DNA from 2 places in the Paenibacillus sp. 2003 genome. Region 1 is predicted to be linked to the other one. Evidence: riboswitches for the same ligand, from Rfam matches in the RefSeq annotation. Region 1 holds a riboswitch; the other holds the start of a gene.
The links. Region 1 has a riboswitch for FMN ahead of J2X75_RS10120 (DMT family transporter). Riboswitches for the same ligand answer to the same signal wherever they lie in the genome.
Positions count from the first base shown of each region.

Region 2: it holds a riboswitch for FMN, as region 1 does, so the genes downstream of both, ribD (bifunctional diaminohydroxyphosphoribosylaminopyrimidine deaminase/5-amino-6-(5-phosphoribosylamino)uracil reductase RibD) here and J2X75_RS10120 (DMT family transporter) in region 1, are expected to answer to the same signal.

Region 1 covers NZ_JAVDTB010000001.1:2,352,130-2,367,630, forward strand. The annotation lists gene bcaP (branched-chain amino acid transporter BcaP) at 1-717, opposite strand, end outside; gene J2X75_RS10105 (amidohydrolase family protein) at 1,239-2,606, opposite strand; gene J2X75_RS10110 (CGNR zinc finger domain-containing protein) at 2,726-3,277, opposite strand; gene J2X75_RS10115 (DinB family protein) at 3,422-3,922, shown strand; FMN riboswitch at 4,007-4,160, shown strand; gene J2X75_RS10120 (DMT family transporter) at 4,305-5,285, shown strand; gene J2X75_RS10125 (amidase) at 5,485-6,981, shown strand; gene J2X75_RS10130 (DUF3231 family protein) at 7,195-7,707, shown strand; gene J2X75_RS10135 (manganese catalase) at 7,884-8,723, shown strand; gene J2X75_RS10140 (spore coat protein) at 8,825-9,019, shown strand; gene J2X75_RS10145 (spore coat protein) at 9,033-9,344, shown strand; gene J2X75_RS10150 (GerAB/ArcD/ProY family transporter) at 9,410-10,516, opposite strand; gene J2X75_RS10155 (Ger(x)C family spore germination protein) at 10,537-11,745, opposite strand; gene J2X75_RS10160 (spore germination protein) at 11,758-13,356, opposite strand; gene J2X75_RS10165 (LysE family transporter) at 13,489-14,121, shown strand; gene J2X75_RS10170 (amino acid permease) at 14,114-15,501, opposite strand, start outside.
Region 2 covers NZ_JAVDTB010000008.1:59,925-75,425, reverse strand. The annotation lists gene J2X75_RS24575 (D-alanyl-D-alanine carboxypeptidase family protein) at 1-606, shown strand, start outside; gene spoIIAA (anti-sigma F factor antagonist) at 751-1,104, shown strand; gene spoIIAB (anti-sigma F factor) at 1,101-1,556, shown strand; gene sigF (RNA polymerase sporulation sigma factor SigF) at 1,571-2,326, shown strand; gene J2X75_RS24555 (DMT family transporter) at 2,413-3,342, opposite strand; gene J2X75_RS24550 (helix-turn-helix transcriptional regulator) at 3,451-4,359, shown strand; gene J2X75_RS24545 (stage V sporulation protein AA) at 4,996-5,652, shown strand; gene J2X75_RS24540 (stage V sporulation protein AB) at 5,633-6,061, shown strand; gene J2X75_RS24535 (spore germination protein) at 6,143-7,753, shown strand; gene lysA (diaminopimelate decarboxylase) at 7,858-9,189, shown strand; gene J2X75_RS24525 (peptidylprolyl isomerase) at 9,437-9,868, shown strand; gene J2X75_RS24520 (hypothetical protein) at 9,983-11,290, shown strand; FMN riboswitch at 11,459-11,627, shown strand; gene ribD (bifunctional diaminohydroxyphosphoribosylaminopyrimidine deaminase/5-amino-6-(5-phosphoribosylamino)uracil reductase RibD) at 11,951-13,054, shown strand; gene ribE (riboflavin synthase) at 13,116-13,784, shown strand; gene J2X75_RS24505 (bifunctional 3,4-dihydroxy-2-butanone-4-phosphate synthase/GTP cyclohydrolase II) at 13,817-15,049, shown strand; gene ribH (6,7-dimethyl-8-ribityllumazine synthase) at 15,152-15,501, shown strand, end outside.

The DNA of each region.
Region 1 (15,501 bases):
AAATCCGATGTAAGCAAAGAATACGGTTGCTGCTCCAGCTGTTACACCTGAGATACCAAAAGGCAAAAATGGCTGCCAGTTGGTTGGCTCTACATAGAAAACACCTACACCAATGAAGATCAGCACCACGATAATTTTAATCGCTACCATGATGCCGTTCGCACGAGCAGCTTCCTTCACCCCTCGAGTAAGGAGGAAAGTGATAATTAACGTAATGACCGCAGCTGTGATGTCAAAAAAGGTTCCCTTTTCCGGGCTGAACGCACTCGTAAGCGCATGTGGTAACTCCAATCCGAATCCGGACAATAACGTCTGGAAATATCCCGACCACCCGCTGGCTACCGCCGCACTTGCGAATCCATACTCCAATATCAGATCCCATCCCAGAATCCATGCAATCACTTCGCCAAAAGCCGTATAACTATATGTGTACGCACTACCCGATGCCGGTATGCTTGAGGCAAATTCCGAGTAACATAATGCTGCGAATGCACATATGATACCTGCCAGCAAAAATGACAGTACAAGGCCCGGGCCAGCATACGTTGCGGCAGCTACACCGGTCAGCACAAAAATCCCGGTACCAATAATGGCACCCACCCCAAGTGTGGTTAAGTCCAACGGACCGAGCGCCCTTTTCAATGCACTGCTGTTATCACCCGCTGAGGCAATTGGTTTTTTACGAAATAATGAAGATCGATGTTCGTTCTCACGCATAGTCATGTTCCTCTCATCATGAATCTTGAATGTCTATGGATGTAGCAGAGATTGGATGGCTTCCCATCTGTTCTATGAAAAAGTCATTTGTTCTATCTTATCGATCACCTATAAAAACCTATCGAATTCTACACGTTATCGCGTTGCTTGGTTAAATTTATTTTTGGAGATCACATATTTTGTTCTTTTTCCGCGAAAATTATCATGATATGTTGCACGTGGATGAATATGAAAATCGATTTAAAACAAAACTGCGTATAATTTATATTATGCGCAGTTTTTATGAGTCTTAATTTTCGTGAAAAACATCTTATATTCTTTGTTATCTGAAGTTGCAAGAATGAGAGCTCTTTTCGTCTTTTTCCGCTGTCCCTTCCTCCGTTATCCTGTCTAATTCGACGATATGCTAGCATGTAAAAGAGCCACATCACATGATATGGCTCTTCCTTTCCTCTTTATACAGCTTGAGGTGTATATGAAAATACGAAGTAAATATTTCTTAGCTTATATGAAAAAGCGAATCACGAGAAAGCAATTCTCTCCGCGTCCGACATCCGGTATTGGGATAACAAATATTCTTGACTCTGCATCGCTGCATGACGAATGGCGTCCAAATCAACATGCAACAGCTTACCCTCTCGCTTCACGAGTCTACCTGCTACAAAAACCATATCCACATTGGATGGATTGGCAAATTGTACGACAGCGCCGATTGGATCATGGACGGGGAACAGATTCAGATCGGTAGTACGAATCATGATCAGATCTGCTTCCTTTCCTGGGGTCAACGTACCGACCTTCTGCTCTAATCCCAATGCTTGTGCACCAGCCGAAGTTGCAAATCTCAGTACTTGGCTGGACTGCAAGTTTAATTCACCTGGCATCTCACCCTGCTGCAGAAGTTCTTCGTTGGCTCTGGATCGTTCAGCCTGAAGTGCAAACTTCATCTGCGAGAACATATCTCCGCCTGTGGAGGTTACAACATCTACACCAAGTGTAGGGGTTCCACCATGTTCAAGAAAATAGCCGGTGGCCGGGTATCCATGCCCCATCATCATTTCAACCTCAGGTGTGACCGACAGGGAAGCACCGCTATCCGCCAACATTTTATATTCATCCATCCCCATGGTGTTACCATGAACAATATTTACTCGAGGACTTAACACCCCCGCTTCATACATGTGACTAATTGAGCGATCTATCGATCCCCAGCTGCCAAATCCGGCGTGCATGGAACAGATGGCATCCAGTTCTTGGGCCAGCTCGATCTCTTTTACGGTTGTATCCCAATGACTGAACTCTGGACCACGAATGGCAAGCCCATAAGTAAGCAATTGATCCCGTGATGAAAAATAACGTTCTTTGACTCTTCGCACATCATTTGAATATGTCAGTTGACTATCCCGGTTCCAGTAGTTCGTCTCACCAGGCACTCCGTGAGCAAATACTGCCCGAATCCCCGCATCCTGAAGACCACGAATCAGTTCATCCGTATGGTCAGGGGAATATGGCATACTCCAATCCAACACTGTCGTAACACCTGCATTAAGCGCTTCCAAGGAACCGAGCAGGTTAGCAATATAACTATCCTGTGGGCGGAGCTTACTTCCCATCGCACCATAATAGAGATTCTGCAAATAAACAGGCAATGACCAATTGGTTCCCGCTGTTTTGACCAGTGATTCCCACATATGCCGATGTGTATCCACCAGCCCAGGCATAATAATCATGGATGAAGCATCGATGACCTCCACATCCGGAATATCCAGGTCGGGCTGGACCGCCGTGATCAGTGAATCCTGGATCAGGACGTCCGCCCTTTTATACTGTCCAATTCGAGCATCCATCGACAACACGCAGCCATTTTTCAACAGATAACTTGTCCGCACAAGACACATCTCCCATCTTATTGGTTTGAAAGACGAACATATCCTGCATACGAATCCGAACGGCTTCTGACTGTTTTTTCGCTAGTATATATACATTATATAGTTATTGTTAATATTTATCAATTTTGGGTTTTTCGTTTCGCTCGAAATCTTCTGACTTTCATCAGGTTCCCGCACATCTTATCATCACAGTACTTCTGTGTTCTGCTTCGGGTATCATCATAGAACATCCAGCGACAATCCGAATTATCACAGATCCGAATCCTTCCCCCTTCTCCCTCCACCAGAGTCAAAGCAAAATCAGCAGCTACCTCAGCCATAACCTGTTGCCAGTGAGCTTCTACAGCTATTAGTTGGAGTTTCAATCCCTGATCAATTGTAGTCAATGTTCTTCTCACATGCCCTGCTTCCATAACACCATTCAACCATTGTTTTTCTTTATCCGTTAATGATGCTCCAGAAGACAAGCGGGCTCCAAGGGCCAACAAATCATTCCTGAAATTTCTCATCGATAACTCATCTTCTGGAGATGCAGGTACAGAAGCCTGGAGTTGCCATCGATCCAAAAATTCTTGCTGCCAGTTCGCCTCACCGAGCCTGTCCTCCGATCGATCTCCCCCACGCCAATCATGATAATCGCTGTTTACAAAATCGGTCCAAAGTCTGTCCATGTCTACCTCCGTTTAGTGTAACTACCTTAATTTAATAAAGATGGTTACACTCTGTCTTTGATGTGTTATATTAAGTGTAACCTCATTAATCAGTTTTAGCTAGTTACATCACAAATCACCATGATACTCAAGGAGGAAACGACAATGACAAAAACAACAGCATTAGATGTGTTACTTATTCAAAAGGATGATACATGGGATCAATGCAATTGGATTGTACCTTTGTCGAAGTCTTTGGAAGGTCTTACAGCAGAGCAAGCAGCTTGGATTCCACCCTCAGGAGGATTAAGCATCTGGCAGTTGGTTAACCATATGTATTATTACAATCATCGCTTATTATTTCGTATTCAGGGTAAAGAACCTACTCTTCCTGCTGTAGACTCCAATGAATACACGTTTGGCAATTCTGGAGATGCAACGGATGAAGCCGGATGGAATACACTGATGAAGAGTACAACTCGATTAGCCCAACAGTTGCGAGATCAATTGGCTGCACTCGAAGAGTCAGAACTTGAAGCTGCTTATATGGACTCCGAAGAGAAATGGGCACACGAACTTGCCCGCTGGATACTTCATGATGCGTATCACACAGGTCAGATCGTGCTTCTTCGCAGACAACAAGGAAGCTGGAAAATCGTTTTCTAAAAAAAATGCTTGAACTGCTAGCGCTTACAGGAATAAGATGAAATTATTAATGTTACAGCTTGTTCAACACACTATATAATTGAATAGGATCTTCGGGGTAGGGTGCAATTCCCAACCGGCGGTGATGTTCTTCGGAACCAGCCCGCGACTCGCTATTTGTTCTTAACAAAGGACATTTAGCGACTGACTTGGTGTGAATCCAAGGCCGACGGTACAGTCCGGATGAGAGAAGATCAACACATTGACATGCCGTTCACGGGAAGGCCTCTTTCCTGAGGCATGTCCTTGGATGAGCCCCCGTTTATTTGGTATATACCAAAACGGGGGCTTTTGTCGATTTTGCCAACTGAAGATTCCGTGTTCTGACGAAGGAGTCCTGAATATGGAAAAGGCATCAGCAGCATCACCTGTTTACCGCAAGGAACGAAGTAATACCGGATTCTGGCTTGTAGTTCTCGGCGCCGCCTTATGGGGTGTCGACCCACTCTTCCGCATTATTTTGCTAAACACGATGACATCCACGCAGATTGTACTGGTGGAACATATCATCGTCAGTCTTATTGCCATTCCCGTGCTGTGGAAATTCCGGTCTGACCTGAAGAACCTGCGCGCTCGCCACTGGATAGCCGTGATTTTTATTTCATGGGGAGGATCAGCACTCGCAACGGTATTGTTCACTATGGCGCTTACACATAACGATCCGAATACGGTGCTTTTATTGCAAAAAATGCAACCGCTCTTCGCTATCGTGCTGGCTAAATTGTTATTGAAAGAAACGTTACCACGGCGCTTCGGTGGATTGTTCTTCATTGCATTAGCAGGAACCTACCTGCTTACATTTGGCTTCACATTGCCATTAGGTAACTGGGACAACTGGATTCATGCTGGAAGCTTGTTATCCCTTGGGGCTGCTGCCTTATGGGGAGGTTCAACCGTTATGGGCCGATTGATGCTGGGGCAGGCGCGTTATGAAACGGTCACCTCCCTGCGCTTTGTCGTTGCTCTCCCGCTCCTGATCTTTATGACGTGGAACGAAGGTGCAGCATGGACGTTTCCATCCGGAACGGGTGAACAGACTGCTGTTATCCTCAATATTCTCGGTCAGGCATTGTTACCAGGTTTGCTAAGTCTTCTGTTGTATTACAAAGGTCTGTCGTCAACCAAAGCCTCTGTTGCAACACTCGCGGAACTTAGCTTCCCGATGGCGGGTGTGTTGGTGAACTGGATTGCTTTCCGTACACTGATTACATGGGAACAGCTGCTTGGTTTTATCCTGATCTGGGTAGCCCTCTTCGCCATTTCCAGACAGCAGGAAAGATCATCAACTGCGGCCGATGCGGCACCGAAGCTGCGTACAGAGTAAGTGGATATATCCGAGGTTCTCATATAAACAAATAGTCAAATATAAAAATAAAACCATTGCACATCAAATTAGATGAGCAGTGGTTTTTTTATTTCCATTACTCGATAAGTCTCTTCTATGTTTTGTCTTTTATCCAATCCGGTGGTACGATGACATATGGAATAAACAGATGAATTATATTCAGAGAGGAACGATCATGATGTCTTCATTCTCATATACCTCCTACGACGCCGTAAGTTTGGCTGAACTGATCCGATCCCGGGAAGTATCCCCGGTTGAAATGCTGGAAGCGGCGTTTGCACGCCTTGAAGAAGTGAATCCGCAACTTAATGCGGTTATTCGTACATATGAAAATCGCGCACGGGAGGCAGCCGGTTTGGTTCGCCCTGGAGAACAACCTTTTGCAGGTGTGCCCCTGCTCCTGAAGGATATCTCACAATCCTTGGAAGGTGAATTTCTGACTTCAGGCTCTCGTCTGTTCAGCGAGCATCGGGCATTACGCAATTCCAATTTTGTCACTCGACTCCGTGATGCAGGCTTTATCTTCATAGGACATACCAATACGCCTGAATTTGGTTTGAAAAATATTACCGAGCCCCGTCTTCATGGTCCAACTCGCAATCCCTGGAATATTAATCACTCTCCAGGTGGATCAAGCGGTGGTGCCGCAGCCGCTGTAGCTTCGGGTATTGTTCCCCTGGCTGGAGCCAGTGACGGAGGTGGTTCGATTCGTATCCCGGCTTCCTTTAGCGGATTGTTTGGATTAAAGCCAACCCGCGGACGGACACCTGTGGGACCTGGAGTTGGTCGTCAATGGCAAGGCGCATCCATTGATTTTGCCCTATCCCGCTCGGTTCGGGACAGTGCCGCCCTGCTCGATACATTGCAAGTCATTCAGCCTGAAGCTGCGTTTCATGCACCACTATTCCCAGGCAGTTACTTGGCAGATATAAGCTATCCACATCAACGCAAACTGAAAATTGCATACACAACGGATTCGCCCGTGGGTACACCCGTCAGTGGTGAAGCCAAAGAAGCTGTATACAAGCTCGTTCACTGGTTGGAAGACCAAGGTCATCTTGTTGAAGAAAAGCTGAGTCCAGTCAACGGAGTCAGGCTGATGGAGAACTATTACATGATGAACAGTGGAGAGATGGCCGCGATGATCTCTTCCATGGAACGATCCATGGGCCGGGCTCTGACCTCTGACGATATGGAGATTGAATCCTGGGTTCTGGCCGAAGCTGGCAAAAAAGTCTCTGCTGCCGAGTTTGTACATAGTCTGGCTGAATGGGATGTAGCCGCTGCTCAGATGTCCACTTTGTTTGAGCGTTACGACTTCTACGTCACACCCGTTAATGCATTTTCTGCGCCCAAAATTGGAGAGTTAACACCGCATGATGAACAGATCCGTAACCTGATGCGGATCAGCGAACTGGACAAGACCCAGCAGCAACAACTCATCTATGAAATGTTTGAGCCAAGTCTTACGTATACTCCGTTCACCCAGCTTGCGAATTTAACAGGCCAGCCTGCGATAAGTGTGCCTTTGCATATGACACCAGAAGGTTTGCCAATGGGTGTTCAGGTGATGGCAACCAAAGGACGTGAAGATTGGTTGCTGCATCTCGCTGGTCAGCTTGAAAAGTCAGAATTATGGATCGGGATGAATGGTAACCCACTTTTTCCAGTTTAAAAATACACGTTACACTCCTACCAGCAGATTTGTTCTGCTGGTTTTTTCTTTTTAATATACAAGATAAAATAGTTTAGATTTGGTGTTTTTTTACATAATAAATATGATGTTAATCTATGTAACATTCTCCATTCCCTGTTCTGTGCATAATTTTATAGAATACAGGCGATCATAAGTTGGTGGTAAATTAACCTACTGGAGGGAAATCAAATCATGGGTATTCTAAGTGGCAACCCCAAGAACGAGCCGATGCATTATGGTGAAATCTTTAGTGTATGGCAATGTTCCACGATAGCTAAGGGGGCTGTTTCTTGCTATCAAGCTTATATGAGTCATGCAGGAGATAAAGATTTAAAGAAAATCTTGGAAGATCTGCTGGACCAAGCCAAACTCGAAATTAAAGAATGCGATACACTATTGACTGAAAATGGTATTGCTCCTGCACCAACACTGCCGGAAAGACCACATGTAGAGTTTGAGGATATCCCGGCTGGCGCAAGATTCACAGATCCTGAGATTGCTGCAAAAGTAACAGCTGATACAGCCATGGGTCTGGTTGCTGCAAGCCAAACGATTGGGCAATCGATCAGAGAAGATATTGGGGCGCTATTCGCCAAATATCATGCGACCAAGACCGCTTTAGGCTTACGAATTCTTCAAATGAACAAAGAAAAAGGTTGGCTCATTCCCCCACCGCTTCAAGTCAAAAGACCGGATTCAGAATAGAGTTCATTGGACGACGTCTAACCATATGTTGTAGTGAAATGATGAGACAAGGCAGGAGAAGCTTCCATTCTCCTGCCTTGTCTTTTTGTTATTTTGTTGTTTAATTCCCCATAGACAGGTTAATAAAATTTTAGAATTTATCAGAATTTTAAGACATCTTTATTGGAGGGATTCACATGTTTCGACATCAGAAAGAATTGCAATTTGAAGTCAAAGTAGATCGTCCCGATCCCATGCTTGCACGTCAGGTTCAAGAAGTGCTGGGAGGACAATTTGGCGAAATGACCGTCATGATGCAGTACCTTTTTCAGGGATTCAATTGCCGAGGTGAAGAGAAATATAAAGATATGCTCATGGATATTGGCACCGAAGAAATTGGACATGTCGAGATGCTCTGCTCATTAATCAGTCAGTTGCTGGATGGTGCTACTCCTCAGGCACAACAACAAGCCGCAGAGGATCCTGTGACAGCTGCAATTATGGGCGGTATCAATCCGCAACATCTGCTCGTCAGTGGTCTGGGTGGCCTACCAACCAACTCAAACGGTGTTCCGTGGAATGGTTCTTATATCGTGGCAAGCGGTAACTTGCTTGCAGACATGCGTTCTAATTTGCATGCCGAGAGTCAGGGTCGCCTTCAGGTAGCAAGACTGTACCATATGACAACAGATGAAGGCGTACGGGCTACTTTTCGTAAAATGTTAGCACGTGACCGTTATCACCAGTATCAATGGATGGCAGCTATTCAGGAACTGGAGGAAAAAAACGGAGTCGTTGTTCCAGCTTCTTTCCCTCCAGAAGCCGAGCAAGAATCTCAGCCGCAGGCCTATGAATTCTGGAATCTCTCCGAGGGAACTGAATCCGCCGAAGGATTATGGGCTACAGGAAGTGCACCTGATGGAAGCGGAGACTATGTATATATCTCGAGCCCTGTTCCAAAGGGACAGATACATGAGCCCGTCATCCCTGCCACAGAACTTCACCATGACCTGGATATGAAATCAACAGATAAATAAAACATTAAATTCTATTTTTAAAAATATTTGGGTTCATTCTGTTTATATGCTTTATAGCAGGGTACAAACATTATAGAATAATCAATTCTTGGAGGTGCTTAATGATGGCAACTAAGGAACTTGCATTACATGAGAAACTCGAAGTACATGAGCTGCTAACCCTCAAAACTTCGTGTGCCACCAAAGCCGTAACGATGCTGGAACTCGTAAAAGACGACACACTAAAATCCTTAATCGAAGAAGATTTGGACAACTCTTCCAAAGCTATTGAAGAATTAAAATCCCTATTAAAATAAGGAGGTTGCTCTTATGACTACAACCAAAACGAAAGAAATGCTCGTCAAAGCGGTTGCTCCCATGGATGATTTGGCCATTGCCACCGATATGCTCCTCTCTGCTAAGTCAGCGGTACGTACCTATGCAATAGCTCTTACAGAAACTGCAACCCCCCGAGTTCGGAAAGTCCTTAAGGCTCAATTGGATACTGCAATCGAAACCCACCAAAAGATCGCAGACTATATGATCAAAAATGAGATGTATCATCCCTATAGTATAGAAGAGCAAGTTGAACACGATATGGAAAAATCAGACATGGCGTTGAAATTGTTGGATGATAATTAATGGTTAACGCCTAAAGCGACTCAGTTACGACTGGGTCGTTTTTTAATTCCAGTGCATATTTCCAGCTAGTTGTTTTCACTTTTCTGCATACCTTTCTTTCTCAGGAGAATGACAACCAATAGTAGTACAGGTAAAAAAATCTGAAATACAGGTGAAGTATAATTCAATGTGTATCCTCGCCCTATCTCAATGTGTTCTGTGAATGTCGGTGATAAAAAAGACAACCCATATAGAATAAGACCTACTGGAAACACCCAATTCCTATAGTTCGCTCCAGTTATTCTTTCGAGTCCAATCACGGCTCCATGGAAAAATGCAGCCATTTTGATACCCAATCCGAGGAACAGGAGTAAAGTGAACAAGGCATCCATCCGTTCAAACACTTCAGTCAAATTGATTAATTGTACTGTCTCCAAAAGCGGAAGTGTACTATAGGCAGCAATATGAGGGCCCAAGACAAAAATGATAAGTTGATTGATAAATGTTAAAGCGAGAGCCGTTAGAATATAGGCGATGATCACCGCTCTGTTAAGATTCCTTCCTTTCCGGGCATAGGGATAAAAGACCAGAAATAAGACAACCTGCCCAAATGGAAAGGATACGATCTCCGGAAAAGCAGCTTGAAAAATCGGCTTCCACCCATTCTCCAACACAGGCAAGGCCAGATCGGAGTGAAAAAGACCTGTCGTTGGGATTAAGAGGCTGATTAATGTATAGCCTAGTGCCATGAGTGGAAACAGAATCATACACATGAGAAATAGTACACGATATCCATACCGTACGGTGTTGGATACAACGATAATGGTGATCATGCTGATGATCCACATCGACGTTCTGTTTAGTAAGGTCAATTCAGTGACTTCACTGATGTCACGTAGATTTCGTGAAGCTTCATAAGCAAAATAACCTACAAATGAAAGGCTTACGATTGTCCCTAATATTTTCCCCATATAGCGGCGACACAGTAGAAACAAATCCAATTCAGGTTCCTGATGATGAATAGCCAGATGTAGGATTAGTAACACCAAGCCACCAGCAGCCCCGGCGAGCATGGCTAACCATGCATCCTGTTTGGCATCTCCACCAATCAGAAACAAGGTTGTACTGCCAACTTCAAATAAGGAAAGACAAACAGCCAATTCGGATACGCGAAGCTCCCTAGCCAATTTCATGATTGAACCTCTCCTTGGTGTTAGTCTTTCTGTTCGCCAAGCATCTTGCTGAAAGAATCTTGAAGCAGACCTACTCGTTCCAAAGTTACGTTTACATTTATGTTAATATCCATCTGTGCCAATTCACTAGACCAGTTGTCTTTTAGAACTTTCCACTCTTTGGGATGTCTTTGATGTATTTTGTTCGCGATCCCCAACATATCGACATGAAGCCGTTGGTTCCCTCTCCATCCGTTCAATATCTGTGCTTTAATGACTTGTTCAGCCTGCCGCTGCAATTCATGAATGGTATGTGTTCTAACGATATCCTCCCCGGATGTGCTCTCATCCAGCTCAGCATTGACCTTTGCATCTACCTGAACAGCATAATGAATCCCCTTTTTCACAGGAACGACCTTAACTTTTGCTTTGCGCACAAGAAAAGAGTTAACCTCACCCTTTGCGCCTGTATAGGTCAAGTTGGTCCAGTTCACCCTGTCTGTTAGCCAGGTGATCCCCATACTTTCTTTTTCGTTCAGTACTCCGATCTTTTTGTCTTTAAGAAATACACTTAATCCTTGAAGTCTTAAATTCCCGGGTATTGATGTCTCCTTAAAAATATCAATTGAATTCTGTTTATTATTGCCCAGTGTATCTGCTGTAACACCAGGAATTCCGGCGGTTCCACTGTCTGAAGTGATCTTCAGACCAACCTCATGTATGTTCATCACGGGATAGTACGACCCTTTTTCATTATTACGTTCCAAAATCTCGGATAAAGCACGGCCAGGCTGTTTCTCGGGAGGAATCAATTTTTCGAGATATTCTCTTGCCTGACCATCTGCAATAATAAGCTTGGCAGATTCCCTGGAACCAATATTTCGATAATAGTGATCCATGATCTCAGCAATCCCGTATCTCGCCGCTTCTTCCCCGATCAGGACGACATTGGTATGAGCAAAATATAATCTTTTGGGATTTTCAATACTGCTTTGGGCAACGGCTTCTCGAATCGTTCTACCTTCTGACGAAAAGGTGTTCACAGGCGCTTGAGATCCACCAGACGAGGACCCAATTGAACTGCTCGCTGGCGGTACAATAATCTGATAGGTAATGATCCACTTTCCGTTTTTTCGGTCAAACCCTGTTGCCGTTGTGATGCCCAGATCATTTAATTCTGTGCGATTTCCACAACCAGCAGTAATCAGTCCAACCATGAGAAAGATTAATATGGACTGCAAACGAATCATATAAATCGCTCCTTATTCGTTCTCAGCTTCATTAATACGGTCTACAATGTTATCCGATCCTGACGGGTATTGATGAGGGGCTTGTCTCGTCTTATTCGTATTCGACTTTTCATCAGGTCTAGTCTTCATAGCCCACCAGGGTACTCTCAACCACAGATCCTTCATATTTGACTTGAAAAACGGACTGTATGGCATCAGGTAGTCAACACCAAATGACTTCAGCGATACCAGGTGTGCAAGTAATGGCACTGCTCCGGCCAATATGCCATATAATCCTAGCGTACCTGCCAGTAACATAAACGGAAAACGCAATAGCCTTACTGCTGTGGCCATACTGAAATAGGGTATAGCAAAATTCGCTATTGCTGTAAAAGAAACCACAATGACCATCGCGCCTGAGACCAATCCCGCCTCTACCGCAGCTTGACCGATGACCAATGCACCAACAATAGAGATTGCAGGTCCAATGGCTCGCGGCATTCGCACTCCAGCTTCACGAATGACCTCGAACGTAATTTCCATAAGCATAGCTTCAAGTAATGCCGGGAAAGGGACCCCTTCCCGTTGTGCAGCCAGGGTGACCAATAACGTTGTAGGTATCATCTCCTGCTGAAATGTGGTTAGTGCGATGAAAGTCGAAGGCAGCAACAAAGATACGAGGAAACAGATTAACCGTATAATCCGCAGAAAGGTAGAGATATCATAACGCTGATAATAATCCTCAGGCGTTTGAAAGAAATTAAAAAAAGTAACAGGTGCTATTAAGGCAAATGGCGTACCATCTACCATAATGGCTACTTGACCATCCAGTAGACTGCCTGCAACCGTATCTGGACGCTCCGTATTGATCATGGTCGGGAAAGGCGTAAGTGGTGCATCCTGAATAAATTCTTCTATGTAACCACTTTCGAGTATACTATCTGTGTTGATGGCATTTAGACGCTTGGTAACTTCTTCAATGACATCTCGCTTGGCAATGCCCTGGATGTAAGCCAGTGCAACTACAGTTTGGGTGTACTCTCCAATGGTATGCATCTGGAATTTCAAATCAGGAGTCCGTATTTTCCGTCGAACAAGAGTAATGTTGGTCGTTAGTTCCTCTGTGAATCCTTCCTTTGGCCCTCTGACCACCGTTTGGGACGTGGGTTCCTCCACTGATCTTCTGGCTCCTCCGGCGATCGGCACTGCAAGAACATTCTTTACACCATCAATAAGTATAACGACATGGCCTGTTAATAAAGCTTCATAGATAAGTTGCGACGAATCCAAATTTCGGATATTCCCGGAGGGTAGTATGCTTTTCACTAACACATCTCTAGGCTGATCTCCCGGAAGCAGATCCGTATTCATCCATTGAATGATATTGTCCATAAGTTCAACCAACAGCGTAGAATCTGTCAATCCTTCCATGTAACATACAGCTAGAGTAGTGCCCTTCCCCTCTAACATAGGGAACTCCCGAACTACAAAATCAGGACTATATTCAAATGCCTTGATAATACTGTCAAGTTTATCTTCTAGCGAAATATCCAAACTTTGTGAATGTTGTATTCGTTTATTGGATATTTCTCCTTTTTTTTGTGATGTAAATACCTCCTTTATCCAACGCATAAGCACAAAATCACCCCCTATTTTCGACTAATATGGATTAATCGTGCACAAAGTATACATCGCCCTCAATAATCTTGTCCTACAAAAACACCTTGAAGAATATGCTGTACTGTATGGAAAGGAGGACATCTTATTTATATCATGTTAGGTTATGTGATTCTGGGATTATCACTTTCAGCCCCTATTGGACCCATTAATGCTGCGCAATTGGACAAGGGTATTCGAGGTGGGTTTATGCCAGCCTGGTTTGTTGGGCTAGGAGCCATCGCAGCGGATATTATCTACATGCTGCTTGTGTATTTTGGTATCGTACATCTGCTTGAGCTTCCGTTTGTAAGGGTATTCCTCTGGATGTTTGGTTGTTTTGTATTGATCTATACGGGTGTGGAAAGTATTAAAAATGCAGGAACCCTTGCCCCTTCTCAAATGAGAGGAGATGATTCGGAGCTTGCCAAGTCATTTCTTCAAGGATTCCTGATGTCTCTGTTTAACCCTCTTTCCATCATGTTCTGGCTAGGCATTTACGGCTCTGTTCTGGCTAAGGCCGTAAATGACTCCCCTATGGATCAATTGTTGATTTATAGTGGAGCTATCATCTTTGGCGTACTTTTATGGGATCTATTCATGGCGACTGCCGTAAGTTTTTTTCGCAAATACCTCACTTCTACTGTGCTTAAAGGAATTGCTCTCATTTCCGGACTGTCTTTAGTCGGTTTTGGCTGTTACTTTGGATATAAAGCCATACAATTTCTCTTCTTTATTTGAGTTTGTTTTTTTTGCGTAGCCGAATACCCGTGATGTGATAACTGCTTATACCCGTAGAACGCTGCTCATTTTCTTCACTTTCATCCTTCTCGTCATTTGATGATGTATTGGTCGCAGGCTTCTTCTTGCGAATCCGTTGTACAATAACGTCACTAATGGCAATGAGAGAGACAAGCAATAAGCTAATATAGAACCCTGGTCTGCTGAGTGCATGAAAAAGCGTTCCTGTGACTGCAGTAGCGATCAACAATAGGCCAATCCAGCGTTTGATCACATCGAACTTGCCTGATTTCAACAATTTACCGGAGGATAACAAAATAAACGACCAGTTGTACAAAAGCATCAGACCAGCTGCAGTCGTGATGTATTCATATACTTTGCCTGGGAGTAAGAGAGACATGATGATCGTACCAACTAACCCACAACCAATGAGGGACAAGGCAAATAACGGATACTTCGTTTTCCACTTTCGAGAAAATAACTGCGGGGCGTCTCCCTCCTGAGCTAGGGTAATAATCATAGACGTCACCGCATAGAGCGAAGCAGTCATCGTTGAAAATCCGGCTACAATGAGTACCCCGTTGAACAAATGTGGGACAAAAGCAAGGTGATCACTACTGAGTGCCAGTACAAATGGACTCTCCTTGGGATTGAATGCATTTAAGGGAACCATAATTAAAGCGAGTCCAATGGATACAACATATACGGTGGATAGCGCAATGAGCATGACTTTTCCTGCCTTTGGGGCATCTTCCGGTTTTTGAAGCCGATATGACATAATGCCAAGCACTTCAATACCTCCATAAGCATAGAACGCAAAAAGAAACGCAGACCACAATCCGATGCCACCCTTTGGAAAAATCGCTGCCATATCCAGCGGTATTTTGTGTTCATACTTGGTTCCCCCAATCCATCCTGCGAGAAGAGCGATGGCAAGCACCAAAAACATGATGATCGCTGCAATTTTAATGATAGCCAGTACATTTTCAACCCGATCAAATCCTTTATTACCGAAGAATACAATACAAAGACCCAAAATTCCGAACCCTGCAGCAAATATCCAGAGCGGAACAGCCGGAAACCAAAACCTGGAGAAAATGGACAATGCGGTTAGCTGACTCCCCATAATGAGCAACTCCGAAAACCAATAGAACCATCCGCTCGCAAAGCCTGCCCAACTTCCAAAGGCTTTCTTAGCATATGAACGAAAAGATCCTTGTTCCGGATGGTCCGCTGTCATTCTCGCGAGCGCGTCAAAAACTACATATGTACCTAAAGCGGCCAAGATATAGGCCAGCAGCACAGCTGGACCACCAATCGATATCGCAAGGCTGGAACCCAGGAAATACCCTGTACCAATTGTTCCTGCCACACCTAGCA
Region 2 (15,501 bases), on a different contig from region 1:
TTGAAGCATTCCGGGATTACGAAGTACACCGGTGCATATCAGGATTACCTTCGCAAAGATACGGAAAAGCCATTCTGGCTGGTGAACACAAACAAGCTGGTTCGTTTTTATCAAGGGGCAGACGGTTTGAAAACAGGTTACACATCCGAAGCGAAATTCTGCTTGTCCGCAACAGCGTCCAAGGATGGACTGCGTGTCGTTTCCGTGGTACTCGGTGAACCGAATACCAAAACACGGAACAGCGAAGTATCTTCGATGTTTGACTATGCCTTTAGTCAATATACGATGAAGGCTCTCTATAAGGCAGGGGATCTGCTGGGCAGTCTGAAGATCGAAAAAGGCGAAGTTGCCGAATTGCCTCTGAATGCCACGCAAAATTATAGTGTGCTGATGCGCAAAGGAGCCAAATCCAATGACATCCGGCATGAATTGCTGGTTGCCAAAGAATTGAAAGCTCCGATCAAGGCGGGGCAAAGTATAGGTAAACTGGTGGTTTACCAGGGCAACGATGTCATTAAGGAGTTCGACATTCAGGCTCCGCAGGATGTGAATAAGGCTGGCTGGTGGAAGCTGTTCAAGCGGACAACGTCCAATCTGTTTGACTAAACGGCGATTTCCGCGATTTGCACGCATCCTTCGAACATATTTTGTAGTTAAATAGGGGTTTTCTTCTAGTTTTGTCGGGGGGCAGGAAAAGCCTTCGGAAGCGTAGAAATCCTTGTTCTAAGACAGGGAGGAGAGTGAGCAAACGTGAACTTGCATGTGGAAATGGAACACCATCGCGGGATTCTGATTGTACGATTATCCGGGGAGCTGGATCACCATACAGCTGACATGGTACGGATGCAGATGGATGAAGCCATCCAGCGGAGACAAAGCGAGCATCTCGTACTCAGCCTGAAAGATCTGCAATTTATGGACAGTTCGGGACTGGGTGTCATATTGGGAAGATACAAGCTCATTAAGAATAAAGGTGGCAAGATGGTGGTCTGTGACGTCAATTCGCCAGTGTACCGTTTGCTGGAAATGTCGGGTCTGTTCAAGATTATGCCGATATACGAAAATGAGGGAACTGCTCTCTCAGGTCTGGAGGTCGTCTCATGAATGAAGGAACAGGGACAAATTTCATGAATCTGCAATTCGCGGCCAAGTCAGAGAATGAGTCGTTTGCACGGGTAACCGTTGCTGCGTTTATCTCCCAGCTTGATCCAACGATGGACGAGCTCAGTGACCTGAAGACGGTCATTTCGGAAGCCGTGACCAACAGCATCATCCACGGATACAACAACAACTCCGAGGGTGTGGTGTCTATCCAGGCCGAGATTCGGGAAGACATGATCACAATTATCGTGGAAGACCGCGGTGAAGGAATCGAAGATCTTGAACTCGCCAAGCAGCCGCTATATACGTCCAAACCCGAACTTGAGCGGTCGGGCATGGGCTTCACCATTATGGAAAACTTTATGGATGAATTCGAAGTCAGCAGTGAGCCCGGCAGAGGCACCTCCATCAAGATGAAAAAAAGGATTGAATCCAAGAAAGCATTGTATAATTAGGGGTTGGTGTTCTTATGGATGCTGAAGTGAAACCATCTTCACAGACCTATTTGGACGATGCCGAGGTCAAACGGCTGATTGCGCTCAGTCAGTCGGGTGACCATGTCTCACGGGATACGCTGGTGAACTGCAACATCAGACTCGTCTGGTCCGTCGTACAGCGTTTTATGAACAGGGGATATGATCCGGAAGATCTGTTCCAGATTGGTTGTATCGGTCTGCTCAAGTCAGTGGACAAATTCGATCTCAGTTATGACGTGAAGTTCTCAACCTACGCGGTACCGATGATCATCGGAGAAATCCAGCGATTCCTGCGGGATGACGGTACCCTTAAGGTCAGTCGTTCACTGAAAGAGATGGCGAATAAAGTCCGCAAAAAAAGGGACGAACTGTCCAAACATCTGGATCGTTTACCAACGATTAAGGAAGTTGCCGCAGAGCTGGGGGTAACCCCCGAGGAAGTGGTATTTGCCCAGGAAGCGAACAAACCACCGACCTCCATCCATGAGACGGTATTCGAGAATGACGGTGATCCCATTACGTTAATGGATCAGATTGCCGACGAGTCTCAGGAACGTTGGTTTGACAAGCTGGCGCTGAACGAAGCCATCGGTGGTCTCAGTGAGCGGGAGCGGTTAATCGTTTATCTTCGGTATTACCGGGATCAGACCCAATCCGAGGTTGCCAGCAGGTTGGGTATATCTCAGGTGCAGGTATCACGTCTGGAGAAAAAAATACTGCAATCCATCCGCGACCAGATCGCGCAGTGATTTAGTGGAGTGCAATACAATATTGGTGTCTATACACCAATATACGACAACTAACAACCTTCTATCGCGCATTATGGCGAGGAAGGTTATTTGTTGTTAATACGGGGAGATCTCAAACGATTGGACTGCATGACCAGCATCATGCCAAGAATACATGCCATACCAATCCATTGATAGAAGCCAAAAGGTTCATGGAGCCATATGACGGTTGTTCCAACAGCAGCAAGGGGCTCTGCGCTCCCGAGCAGGCTAGTTTCCTTGGGTGTAAGACTTTTGAGACTCGCAATATAAAACCAAAAAGCAATCAGGGTTCCAAAAAGGATCGTAAATATCAAATAACCGTAGGTTTCAAGCGTGATGTTAGCAAAATTCATTTTCCAGGGCGGGTGAATAAAACTCATTCCCAAACCACCGATGATCATAGCCCAGCCGACCACAACAAGTGAATCGTACTTTTTAATTAGTTGCACGGCATACAGCGTATAAAATGCAGCTGAAACCCCAGATAACAGGCCCCATATCACTGCCAGCGAGGAGACAGATAACCGCGTAAGCGAGCCATTCGTCAGCAGGAAAAAACACCCACTGAGAGCCAAAACAGCGCATGCAAGGTCATTGCGTGTGAGGACCGACTGCTTACGGAGTGCGATGTAAATCATGATCATGACAGGGGACAGATACTGCAACAGTGTAGCCACCGCTGAATTGCCGTGTTTAATGGATGCCATGTACGTATACTGAACGGCAAGCATGCCCACCAATCCGAAAATGATCAGCTGTCCAGCCGTTTTTTTATTTCTCCACACATCAAAAATCTGAAATCGTCCATTTGTAAACGATTGAATAACCAGTAATAGTAACCCAGCAATTAACAAGCGTACAGTGACATACCAATTGACCTTAATTCCATCCAGTTGAAACAGTTTTTGAGATACCGTCCCCCCAATGCCCCAGCAGATGGCTCCCGTCAGAACGAGTACGATGCCTGAAATTTTGGATTTTGCAGAAGTTGTCATTCTTGTTCGCCTCACCTTAAATATAAGAATAGTGTTATATTAAGGAGAAATACGATACATTTATATCAATATTACACTTAAAAATATAACTATATTGAGATGAGGGCCATGCAGAAGATCGAATTTATCATTGATCAACATTTGAAAGAAATGACGCAACACCGTACGGATACATTATCTATAGCCTGTTATGAGACAACCATTGTTCAAAATGTTCACGGACATATTCCTCTCCACTGGCATGATGAATTGCAGTTTGTTACCGTTCTTCAGGGTACGGCGTTGTTCCATATCAACGATCAAAAGATGATTTTGTCCAAAGGTGACGGGATTTTTATCAACAGTGGAATAATGCATATGGCTGAAGATCACGATGAGAGCGAGAACTGCATTTATTTATGTCTGAATTTGTCCCCGCATGTTATCATGCCTTCGGATTTGTATATAAAGTACGTACATCCATATGTAACAGCAACTAATTTGCCTTTTCTGTATATCGAAAGAGCTAACGCTTGGGGAGAACGGATCCTGGATGTTATTGCACGGATTAGAAAGGAGTTAGTGCACCAAGTTCCTTTTTACGAAGTGAATGTTGCTTCTGCGGTGCTTAATATGTGGAAACTGCTGATTATGAACGGATATTCTCTAGAACATGATCCATCAGAGATGAGCAGAAACAATCGAATGAAAGACATGTTGCAATGGATTAATCTCAATTATGCGGATGAAATTAAGCTGGAAGATATTGCGAAGGCGGGACAGTTGAGTCGATCGGAGACATGCCGTTATTTCAAGCAAATCCTGAAAACTACACCCATGCAATATGTGATCGAGTACCGCATCCAAAGAAGCATTGAACTATTGCAATCCTCCAAGCGTAGCGTCACCGAGATTGCCTATGAGGTCGGTTTTAACAGCACGAGTTATTACATTAACCAATTCCGCAAAACAATGAATTCAACCCCTTTACGATTTAGAAGAGAATTGAACAAAAGAGAAAAAGAAAATAATTCTTGAGATAATGTTTATGATCGGTAAGTCTATCAACCAATCCCAAAGAGTCGCCCATACGGCGACTTTTTTTGATATGTAAAATAATGCTTTACACTCCGTTACGCCTCAAATCGGTCACAAGGAGAGCGTATAAAAGGCTAATCTCCTAATTTCTAAAATTAATATCAAAAAGCTACTTTCACAAGTCATGGAATTTTGAGCAAAATAACCCCAAAAAGCTCATCTTTCGATTCCCTTCCTACCTACTCCCCCAGCATATTTATTTCAAACGTTTGGAAACGGGAGGACGGCTGGTAGCGGAGGGATGGAATCGGTCAAAAGGAGCGAAGCGTGAGGGCTTGCCTAATGATACACAAGCAACGCAGGCGGCAGATTAGACCTGAAGAAGCGAAGCGCTCGCCTTTGTCTCCAAATTTCTAACACTTAGAAATCAATCAAAAGAATTTGGAGACAACAGCGATCAGAAGGTTGGTCTGCCGTCGGAGTGTCTGCGTGTATCCTCCCCCGAGCAACAGCGACCAATGACCGATCCATCCCGCAGCACTAGCACAACCTCCCGATCTTTTTCCAACCCGTTTGTAATAAATTTGCACATTCTTCAAATACTAACCTAAATTACGCAGTAAAGGAGTGCTTTGGATGTCCCAGACACCCACTCCAATGGTCTATATTCGTCTACGCAGCCGTATTCGCATCCAGAGGGGCAGAGCAGTCAAGCTTGGAGACATTGCACATATACTGACCTCTTCTGAAGACCAGGAGGGCAGGCTACTGGAGCTTGAACTGCTGCGCCCTGGACCGGAGGATGGCAATCTGATCCTCATTGATATATTGCAGATTATTCCCCGAATTCGGCACATCTTGCCGGAGGTAAGTGTGGAACTGATGGGATCAGGTCATACGTTGGTTGAAGTCATTGCGGGAAATGGTCAACCTTCCAAGTCGCTGTTCATTCTGGTTTGGCTGCTGCTGTTCTTTGGATCAGCCTTAACCATTATGAATTTTCATGCCGATGTGAACATGCAGGAAGTACAGATTCGAATTGTGGAGATGCTTACTGGGCATCGGGACGAACATCCCTATCTGTTTCAAGTGGCGTATTCCATTGGCATTGGATTCGGAATGGCAGTATTTTTTAATCATTTGTTCAAGAAAAAGTGGAATGAGGAACCTACCCCGCTGGAAGTGGAGATGTTTCTATACCAGCAAAATGTAGATAAATATGTGGTGATTGAAGAGAGCGAACGGATGCACGAGCAGGAACGCAGGGAGATGAATGCGGATGAGCGTTCTTAATGGAGCAATCAGCATTGTATTGGGTATTGCAGGGGGAATTGCCGTAGGGAGCGGCGTAATTGCGCTCATTCTGGTGCTCGATATGATTCCCAGGTTAGCTCAACTTACGCAATCATATGACAAGACTCACTGGTACGAAGGGGCGCTAATTGGTGGTTCACTTCTCGGGACGGTGGCGGATTTCTGGCACTGGAAAATGCATGGGGTGCTGCTGCTCAGCCCGATCGTTGGTTTGTTCTGTGGTGTATTCATCGGTCTGCTCGCCGCAGCGCTCACCGAGGTGCTTAATGTACTTCCCGTGCTAGCCAAACGATTGGGCATGAAACCTTATTTGTTTGGATTACTGCTCGCCATGATTTTGGGCAAAATGACAGGTTCCCTGTTTGATTTTTTTATATATCAGCGGTAACTCGTGGCCATAGGAGGATGGAAGATGGATGAACGAACGGAGCAAACAGGCCAGGAAAATGGTGAAGGTATAACGGAAGAGATGTTACACAAGTCTGCTTATGAGATTCAGAAGGAAGAAGAGGAGAAAGCGTACAAAAAGAAAAAACAAAATGAAATGTCTGACAGTATTGAAGAATCCGTAAAATATTGGCAGGAAAACGATGATATCTCCCCACGCATGAGTGAAAATAGATATACATTACAACAGGTACTGGGGCTCGGAGAATCGTTCGACGTAAATATGAGGGAAATGGTCCTGGGTGGCAAGCACGTTGGATTGCTGTTGATCACCGGCTTCGCCAAGGATGAGATTTTGCTTGAAGTATTAAAAAGACTGACCTACCTTACCCCTGATGATGTGTCAGGGCATGCACTCAAGTCCTATTTTGAATGTTACATTCCCCATATTCAGGTTGAAAGAGTCGACAAGATGAGTGCGGTCATCAACAAGGTTCTTACCGGTATGAGCGCAATGTTTGTTGAAGGGGACCGCTCGGTCCTAATTATGGATACCCGGAGTTATCCGGTACGTTCACCCGAAGAACCTTCATTGGAAAGGGTAGTCCGAGGTTCCAGAGACGGCTTTACCGAAACGCTCCTGACCAATGTAACCTTGGTGCGCCGCAGGATACGCGACCCTGGACTGAAATTTGAGATCATGCAGGTGGGGCGTAGAACACAAACCGATGTCTGTGTTGTGTACATTGATGATATTGTGGATAAAGTGCAGGTGGATTCCGTTCGTGAAAAAATACAGCGAGTGGATATCGATGGTATTCCCGCGGCCGATAAGCAGCTAGAGGAAGCGATTATCAACAAGGGGTGGAACCCGTTCCCACTCGTTCGTTATTCGGAACGACCAGATGTTACAGCTTCCCATTTGCTGGAAGGACGAGTTGTCATTTTTGTAGACACTTCTCCCAGTGTGATGATTCTGCCTACGACCTTCTTCGACCTGTGTGAGCATGCGGAGGAGAACAGACAGACGGCCTTAATGGGAACATATTTACGATGGGTGCGTTTTGCAGGGATTCTCATATCCTTGTTTTTGCTACCACTATGGCTGCTGATGGTTATTGATCCTTCAATTAAACCGATGGGGCTGGACTTCATTGGTCCACAGGAAAATGTAAAGTTACCGCTGATTCTACAGTTTCTACTGATCGAACTTGGCGTCGACTTATTACGTATGGCAGCGGTTCATACGCCTACACCTCTCGCATCGGCCATGGGCTTAATCGCGGCAATTCTAGTCGGGGATATCGCCGTGAAAACAGGATATTTTGTCAATGAGGTTGTACTCTATATGGCGATCGCAGCCATCGGAATGTTTGCCACCCCGAGTTACGAGCTTGGACTTGCCAATAGGCTGGTCAGGTTGTTTCTGCTCATTGCAGTAGCGATATTCAAGGTTCCTGGATTGGTCGTGGGCAGTACACTACTCATATTGGCGCTCACCGTTCACCGGTCTTACAATTCTTCGTATCTCTGGCCTTTTATACCGTTTAATGCAAAGGCCTTGGGTAACTTTTTATTCCGGCTTCCGCTGCTGGAAAATAAAAAACGTCCATCATTTAACAAAACCCGTGACAACACCAAAATGTCCGATGATCCGGACGGTGAACTGCGAAAAAGTAAAAAACACAAATGATCTTCCGAAAAATCCATTCATCTCGCCGCCTAATTTGATATACTGGTGTAAAATCATTGGAATAGCAACTGTTCCAGTATACAAAAAAGTGAGGAATGCAGATTATGTATTTACATGGTACAAGTAAAATAAATGCGCAAGGGCATCTGGAGATTGGCGGAGTTGATGCAACAGATCTGAAAGAACAATTTGGAACTCCCCTGTACGTTGTGGACGAGCAATTGGTTCGCGAGCGTTGTAGAGAGTACATGGAAGCATTCCGTGCTTCCGGACTGGGTTTCCAGGTTGCTTACGCAAGTAAAGCTTTCTGTGTAATGGCGATGTGTGCACTTGCAGCTGAAGAAGGACTTTCCCTGGATGTTGTATCTGATGGTGAATTGTTCACTGCACTGCAAGCAGGATTCCCGGCTGAGCGCATTCATTTCCACGGTAACAACAAAACGCTGGAAGAAATCGAAATGGCTCTTGATGCAGAGATTGGATGCTTTGTTGTTGATAACTTCAATGAATTACATCTGTTGCAGGCTGTAGCTGCGGACAAAAATCGTAAAGTAAACATTTTGCTTCGTGTGACGCCTGGTGTTGAGGCCCATACGCATGAATATATTTCCACAGGTCAGACGGATTCCAAATTTGGATTCGATATCGGTAATGGTACAGCATTTGAAGCGATTGACTTGGCTTCCAAGCAGTCTAACCTGGTATTGCTGGGTGTGCATTCCCACATCGGTTCCCAGATCTTCGAAGTTGAAGGCTTCCAGATGGCTGTTCAACGTGTTGCTGAATTTGCAGCAAGTGTATATGAGCGTCTTAATGTTGCTTTCAAAGTGGTTAACCTTGGTGGTGGATTTGGAATCCGTTATATCGACGGAGATACGCCGCTTGAAGTTGCGCAATACGTGAAGGCTATTACAGACGCAGTTAAAAATCATTTTGCTCAAATCGGCTATGCCGTACCTGAGATCTGGGTTGAACCAGGCCGCAGCATCGTGGGTGAAGCGGGAACAACGCTTTATACCGTTGGAACTAGCAAAGACATTCCAGGGGTGCGTAAATACGTTGCCGTTGATGGTGGTATGACCGATAACCCACGTCCTGCTTTGTATGAATCCAAGTATGAAGCTGTGCTTGCCAACCGTGCGAATGAGGCTGCTCAGGAAACGGTATCTGTTGCGGGTAAATGCTGCGAGAGTGGCGATATGCTGATCTGGGATCTGGACTTGCCAAAAGTGGAAAGTGGCGATCTGCTCGCTGTAGCTTGCACAGGCGCGTATAACTACTCCATGGCAAGCAACTACAACCGGATTCGTCGTCCGGCCGTTGTATTTGTCAAAGACGGTCAAGGAGATGTCGTGGTACGCCGTGAGACGTATCAAGATATCATCCAGAATGACCTGGTACCAGCGCGCATTGGAAAACAGCCAGTTACTCGCTAATTCGTCAAAAGATAATGCGATTCTGCATTATTCAAGATATAGCGATCTTAAAGTTGAAGCAGATGAAAAGGGAACTTCCTTTTTCGTCTGCTTTTTGCGTATTTGAGCTAAATCATGAAAAAAGTTGCCGTTTTTTTTGCGATCCAGACATTTTCGGTGTACACTAAGAAAAGTGCTGTAATGCTTGGCCCAGGGTCATGCGTCTGGCACCATTAACGATGGTCAATACGAAAGGAGTCATTTACATATGGCGAAACAAGCGAAAATTAAATTGGCAAACGGCGGAGAAGTTCTGATCGATCTGTTCGATCAAGAAGCTCCAAACACAGTAGCAAACTTTGAGAAACTGGCTAACTCCGGTTTCTACAATGGTCTTACATTCCACCGCGTTATCCCGGGCTTTGTAGCTCAAGGCGGATGCCCTAACGGTAGCGGTGCAGGTGGCCCAGGTTACACAATTAACTGTGAAATCAACCCGAACAAACATGAGCGCGGAACACTCGCTATGGCACATGCTGGCCGTAACACAGGTGGAAGCCAGTTCTACATCTGCTACCAACCGCAACCACATTTGGATGGACAACATACGGTATTTGGCAAAGTAACCAAAGGTATGGAGTTCGTGGACGCTTTGGAAGGTAAAGACAAAATGGAAACTGTTGAAGTTGTAGAAGCTTAATACCTTCACCTTAACTGGATCCAAACATGAAGTGCTTCTTTTATAGAAGCACTTTTTTTGTTTTTTTTACATACTTGAAATCGATGATTAGAAAGGATGAATAAAACCTTGGATATGGTTACTCAGCTAAGCTTGTTAAAACAAATTTATAGTGAGCGCACGTTGTGGGATGAAGAACTTCAGGCATCGCGGCATGTCGTTCCGGACAGTCTATCCGTAAAGGATCGGGAAGCGTTAGAGGCAGCTGGGCATGAACCGAATCGATTTGTACGTCCGCAACATGATGAAACGATTACTGAGCTGAAAAAAGTTGCAAATCAATGGACGATAAATGATGCAGCGCAGGCTTTTGTATCCTCTTTGTGGTCCGCACCCATGATCTGGCGCTCGTTGCTTACGGGCAAGCTTATTGCGAGCAGTATGCCAAGTCATGAACATACGCCATATCCATCTTCGAACACTTGCAAGATCTGCGGATTAAGTGTAGATCAAGCAACCGACACGACGCTGCAATGGTATTGGCGGATGACCAATGGAACCCCGTTGGACGGTGATCCTTTTGGATATGTGTTGGCACTTCGAGAGCTGGCTGCCGCGCAGGAGATTCCAATACCCAATGATTACGACCGCTGGACATTCCGTGCGGTGTTAACAGTGCTGCGCGAACTACCTCCCAAAACACGTTACAGCAAGGCAGCAGTAGCGCTCAAGAAGGAACGCCTTTTGCCTACACAGAAGGAATATGCCTACCGTGATTTGCTTGAGACGTTAGCTCTGATTGGCATACTGGATACGGCGGAACATCCCGGAATGATCACGGAATTCACCTCTTACATGCAGCGTGACGCACGCCCCAATATGCGTGTTGAAGTGCAGGCCCCTCTGGCGTGGTGGGACTCATCTGTCGGAATTAATGAGAACAACCTGAACAAGATATTTCATGATTTTGATCTGAGTAATATATCTCTTGCGGATAAGCCTGATGAGAGTCCAGCTGTAAAGGACACAATCTTAGGGGCATTGGAGAAGAAGAGAAGTGTTCGCGGAAAAGTACCAAAGGCATCTCCTGATGCAGGTACCGGGGAGGTACAGTCTGGAGATGTGTATGCTGTTCGGGTGCGGGAAGGTGTATGGGTGACGGTGTATTGTCATGAAGTCAGAGACAAGCGTGTCATCGTAGAATATCTGGATGGTGTCTTTCCAGAGATGCCGGGAAAAGCAGATTTGCATGGGACGTTTCGACCGAGAGCGAACGGACGCTGGAAATGCTCGGCTATTGCGATCGATTCCACAAGTTGGGTCAGAAGGGTGGCAAGAGAGTTCCCGCTTCCAACTTCGCCCCTGCAAGAACCTGACCGCACTCCATTTCATAATGCCAAAGAATTAAAGCATATGGCGAGCTGGTGTTTTCCTGATATGTAGAATGATACGATGGGTGTGAAATGGGCCTCCAAGCAAAAACCGTGCCTCCTTGAGAGGAAGCGGTTTTTTGTTGTTTCTTAGCTTATTAAAAGTTAGTATGTGACAAAAAGGAACAAAAAACAATTGATTTTTTGGCATTAAAGTGCTAACATCCAAGTAATAACGAAAGCAATCCTTCAGGGCAGGGTGCAATTCCCTACCGGCGGTGATGCAGGAAGTGTAAGGACCTATGTGTCCGGCACTTGATGCAAAGTCCGTGACCTGTCTGCCCTTGGCAGATGGCTGATCTGGTGTAATTCCAGAACCGACAGTATAGTCTGGATGGGAGAAGGAGAGGTGCAGACCTAACAGGTTTGCATTCAGCAGGAGTATTGCTGCACAGTCACGATTTGTAATGTCTTGCACTGTGCAGGGAAGATCCGGTTACGTCGGAAAGTTCCATACATATGCCACACTATAAAAGCTCTTTACCTGTAATTGATGTTCATTAAGGTATGTGTCTATTTTCACTTGCCCGAAATGAAGTTTTGGGCAAAGTGTTGGCGTGCTGTATCCATTTCACTCCTGCTGGTGACATTTGTCTCTCATCATCCCCATCGAACTGATTGTTCGACGGGGATTTTTTAATAAACAAGACTTTAAACCGCGGGGTGAACGGATTTGGAAATGATCAATGATGAATTTTATATGGCACTGGCATTGGATATGGCGGAACGAGCACAGGGACAGACGGGGATCAATCCGGTCGTTGGATGTGTAGTTGTGAAAGAGGGTCGTATTGTAGGTCTGGGGAGCCATCTGAAACGTGGAACCGGTCATGCAGAGGTGCATGCACTTAACATGGCAGGCAGTGATGCAGAAGGAAGTACGGTATACGTTACACTTGAGCCTTGTAGTCATTATGGCAAGACGCCACCTTGTAGTGAACGCCTGATTCATGAGAAGGTGAAACGTGTTGTGGTATGTTGTGAAGATCCAAATCCGCAAGTTTCCGGTAGGGGCATAAGCATGCTTCGTCAACAAGGCATTGAAGTTGAAGTTGGCGTACTGCGTGAGCGAGGAAGACGCATGAATGAAAAATTCATTAAGTTTATTACAACGGGTCTACCTTTCGTGACACTGAAGACGGCTACTACTTTGGATGGCAAAATTGCTACTCGCAGCGGAGACAGCAAATGGATCTCTAACGAGCCCGCTCGTGAGATTGTGCATGCCCTTCGTCATCGTCACCAGGGAATTATGGTTGGCGTCGACACAGTGATTGCCGATAATCCGGAACTTACTACCCGTTTGCAAGTCGAAGGCATTAGTCCAGTGCGCATTGTGGTGGATTCCAAGTTACGTCTTCCCGTAGGTGCCAAAATGGTTAAGGATGGTCTTGCTCCAACATGGGTGCTGACAACAGACGAAGCCAGTCCTGAAGCTGCTGAACGTTTGGAAGCCTACGGCGTCGAAATTATACGCTGTGGTCCTGGACCACGTGTGGATCTGTTAAACGGACTTAGCAAGTTGGGTGAGCGTGAGATTGGTTCGATTTTGCTTGAAGGTGGAGGCACCTTGAATGGAGCCATGCTGGAGGCACGGTTGGTCGATCGACTGCTCATGTTTATCGCTCCGAAAATTGTAGGCGGTTATGATACACCTGGAAGCTTCCGCTTCGAGGGTGTGGAACGTATGAATCAGGCGATTCAATTGAATCAGTTGGAGATCGAACAAGTTGGAGATAATATCAGCATTGGCGGTATTCCGGTGTGGCCTGAATAAATAAATGGATTTTAAAGTAAAAAGTTAGGTTCTTTATAACTTGAAAAAGGGAGGCGGCAGCATGTTTACCGGTTTGGTGGAAGAAGTCGGTCAGATCCGGCGTATTGGTCGGAAAGGCGAAGCGATGGTCCTGAATATCGGAGCTTCCGCCATCATGGACGATCTGAAGATTGGTGATAGTGTAGCAGTGAACGGCGTGTGCTTAACAGCAACAACACTCGAAGGTGGAGGTTTTACCGCCGACGTAATGCCTGAAACCTATCGTCATACCAATCTCAGTCAGCTGCAATCTGGCAGTAAAGTTAATCTGGAGCGGGCCATGCAATCAGGCGGTCGCTTTGGCGGCCATATCGTTCAGGGCCATGTAGATGGTACTGGAGTGATTGGCAGTATAACACGTGATCAAAATGCAATTGTGTTTGAGATCAAGCCTGATGATCACCAGTTATTCAAATATCTGATCCCCAAAGGATCGGTTACACTGGATGGCATTAGTTTGACCGTTGTCCATACGTCGGATACCGCATTCACGGTTTCCATTATCCCGCATACCATTGGTGAAACTGTACTAAATGTGAAAAAGACAGGGGATACCATTAATATCGAATGCGATATTTTGGGCAAATATGTGGATCATCTGCTCCAGTATGGGAGAGGACATCGGGAGACGTGTGCTGGCAAGCCGCGCAGTATCAGTGAAGATTTTCTCGCCAATCACGGATTTGCATAAATAGAGAACAGAAATTAACTGGAGGTGGACCAATGTCAGAACAATCCATTCTGGACACAATCGAAGAAGCCATATATGATCTCATGCGTGGTAAACCTGTCATTGTTGTGGATGATGAAGATCGGGAGAATGAAGGCGATTTTATCGCTTTGGCCGAAAAGGCGACACCTGAAGTCATTAATTTCATGATTACTGAAGGTAGAGGTCTGGTCTGTGTTCCGATTACACAACAACGTGCGGACGAACTTAACCTGAAACCGATGGTTCAACAAAATACGGATTTCCATGGAACAGCCTTCACCGTCTCTGTGGATCACAAAGATACGACAACAGGTATCTCGGCACATGAACGCTCTATTACCGTGAAAGGTCTAATCGATCCTGAGGCGAAAGCCGGGGACTTCCGTAAGCCGGGTCACATGTTCCCGCTGATTGCAAAAGACGGCGGTGTACTTCGTCGTGCCGGGCACACAGAAGCAGCGGTAGATTTGGCTATTATGTGTGGTTCATATCCCGCAGGCGTTATCTGTGAAGTAATTAAGGAAGATGGTACGATGGCCAGACTTCCGGATCTGCAGGAGATTGCCCGCAAACATGATCTGAAGCTGATCAGTATTCAGGACATGATTCGTTACCGTAACGAAAAAGAGCAGCTGGTTCAACGTGAAGTGGCTGTGCGTATGCCAACGGACTTTGGTGAGTTTCAAGCGGTGGCTTATACAAACGCTGTGGACAATAAGGAACATGTAGCTTTGGTCAAAGGAGAAATTGATGGTTCGAAACCCGTACTTGTACGTGTGCACTCTGAATGTTTGACAGGTGATGTATTCCATTCGCATCGTTGTGACTGTGGTCCGCAGTTTGATGCGGCACTCAAACAGATTCACGAGGAAGGCAATGGTGTACTGCTTTATATGAGACAGGAAGGTCGGGGTATTGGCCTGATCAACAAACTCAAAGCCTATAAGCTGCAAGAGGAAGGTATGGATACTGTTGATGCAAACCTGAGTTTGGGTTTTGCTGCTGATTTGCGTGATTACGGAATTGGCGCTCAAATACTGAAAGATCTTGGGGTTCGTCAGATCAGACTGCTAACTAACAACCCTCGTAAAATTAAAGGTCTTGAAGGATATGGACTTGAAGTCGTAGAGCGTGTCGCGATCCAGATGGAGGAGAACGAGGACAATACGGTTTATCTTCATACCAAGCAAGCCAAGTTGGGGCATATGCTCAAGTTTGATGATATCGAACAAAACGAACAGTAAATATATTTTAGATGAACAACGTTGACCATGTAATTTATGGAAGATAATAATTAGGGATTTCCGTTACTTACATTACATTATACCGTTAGGGAGATGACTTGAATGCCACAATTTTTTGAAGGACATTTAGTATCAGAAGGATCCAGATATGGAGTTGTCGTTGGACGTTTCAACGAATTCATTACCAGTAAATTGCTTAGCGCAGCGCTCGATGCTTTCAAACGTCACGGCGTGCAGGATGATGAAGTGGATGTAGCCTGGGTTCCAGGTGCGTTCGAAATCCCTTTGATTGCGCAGAAAATGGCGGAGAGCGGCAAGTATGATGCGGTGATTACGCTGGGAACTGTCATTCGTGGATCAACTACACATTACGATTATGTATGCAACGAGATGGCTAAAGGGGTAGCGGCAATTAACCTGAAAACAGGCGTGCCTACGATCTTTGGACTGGT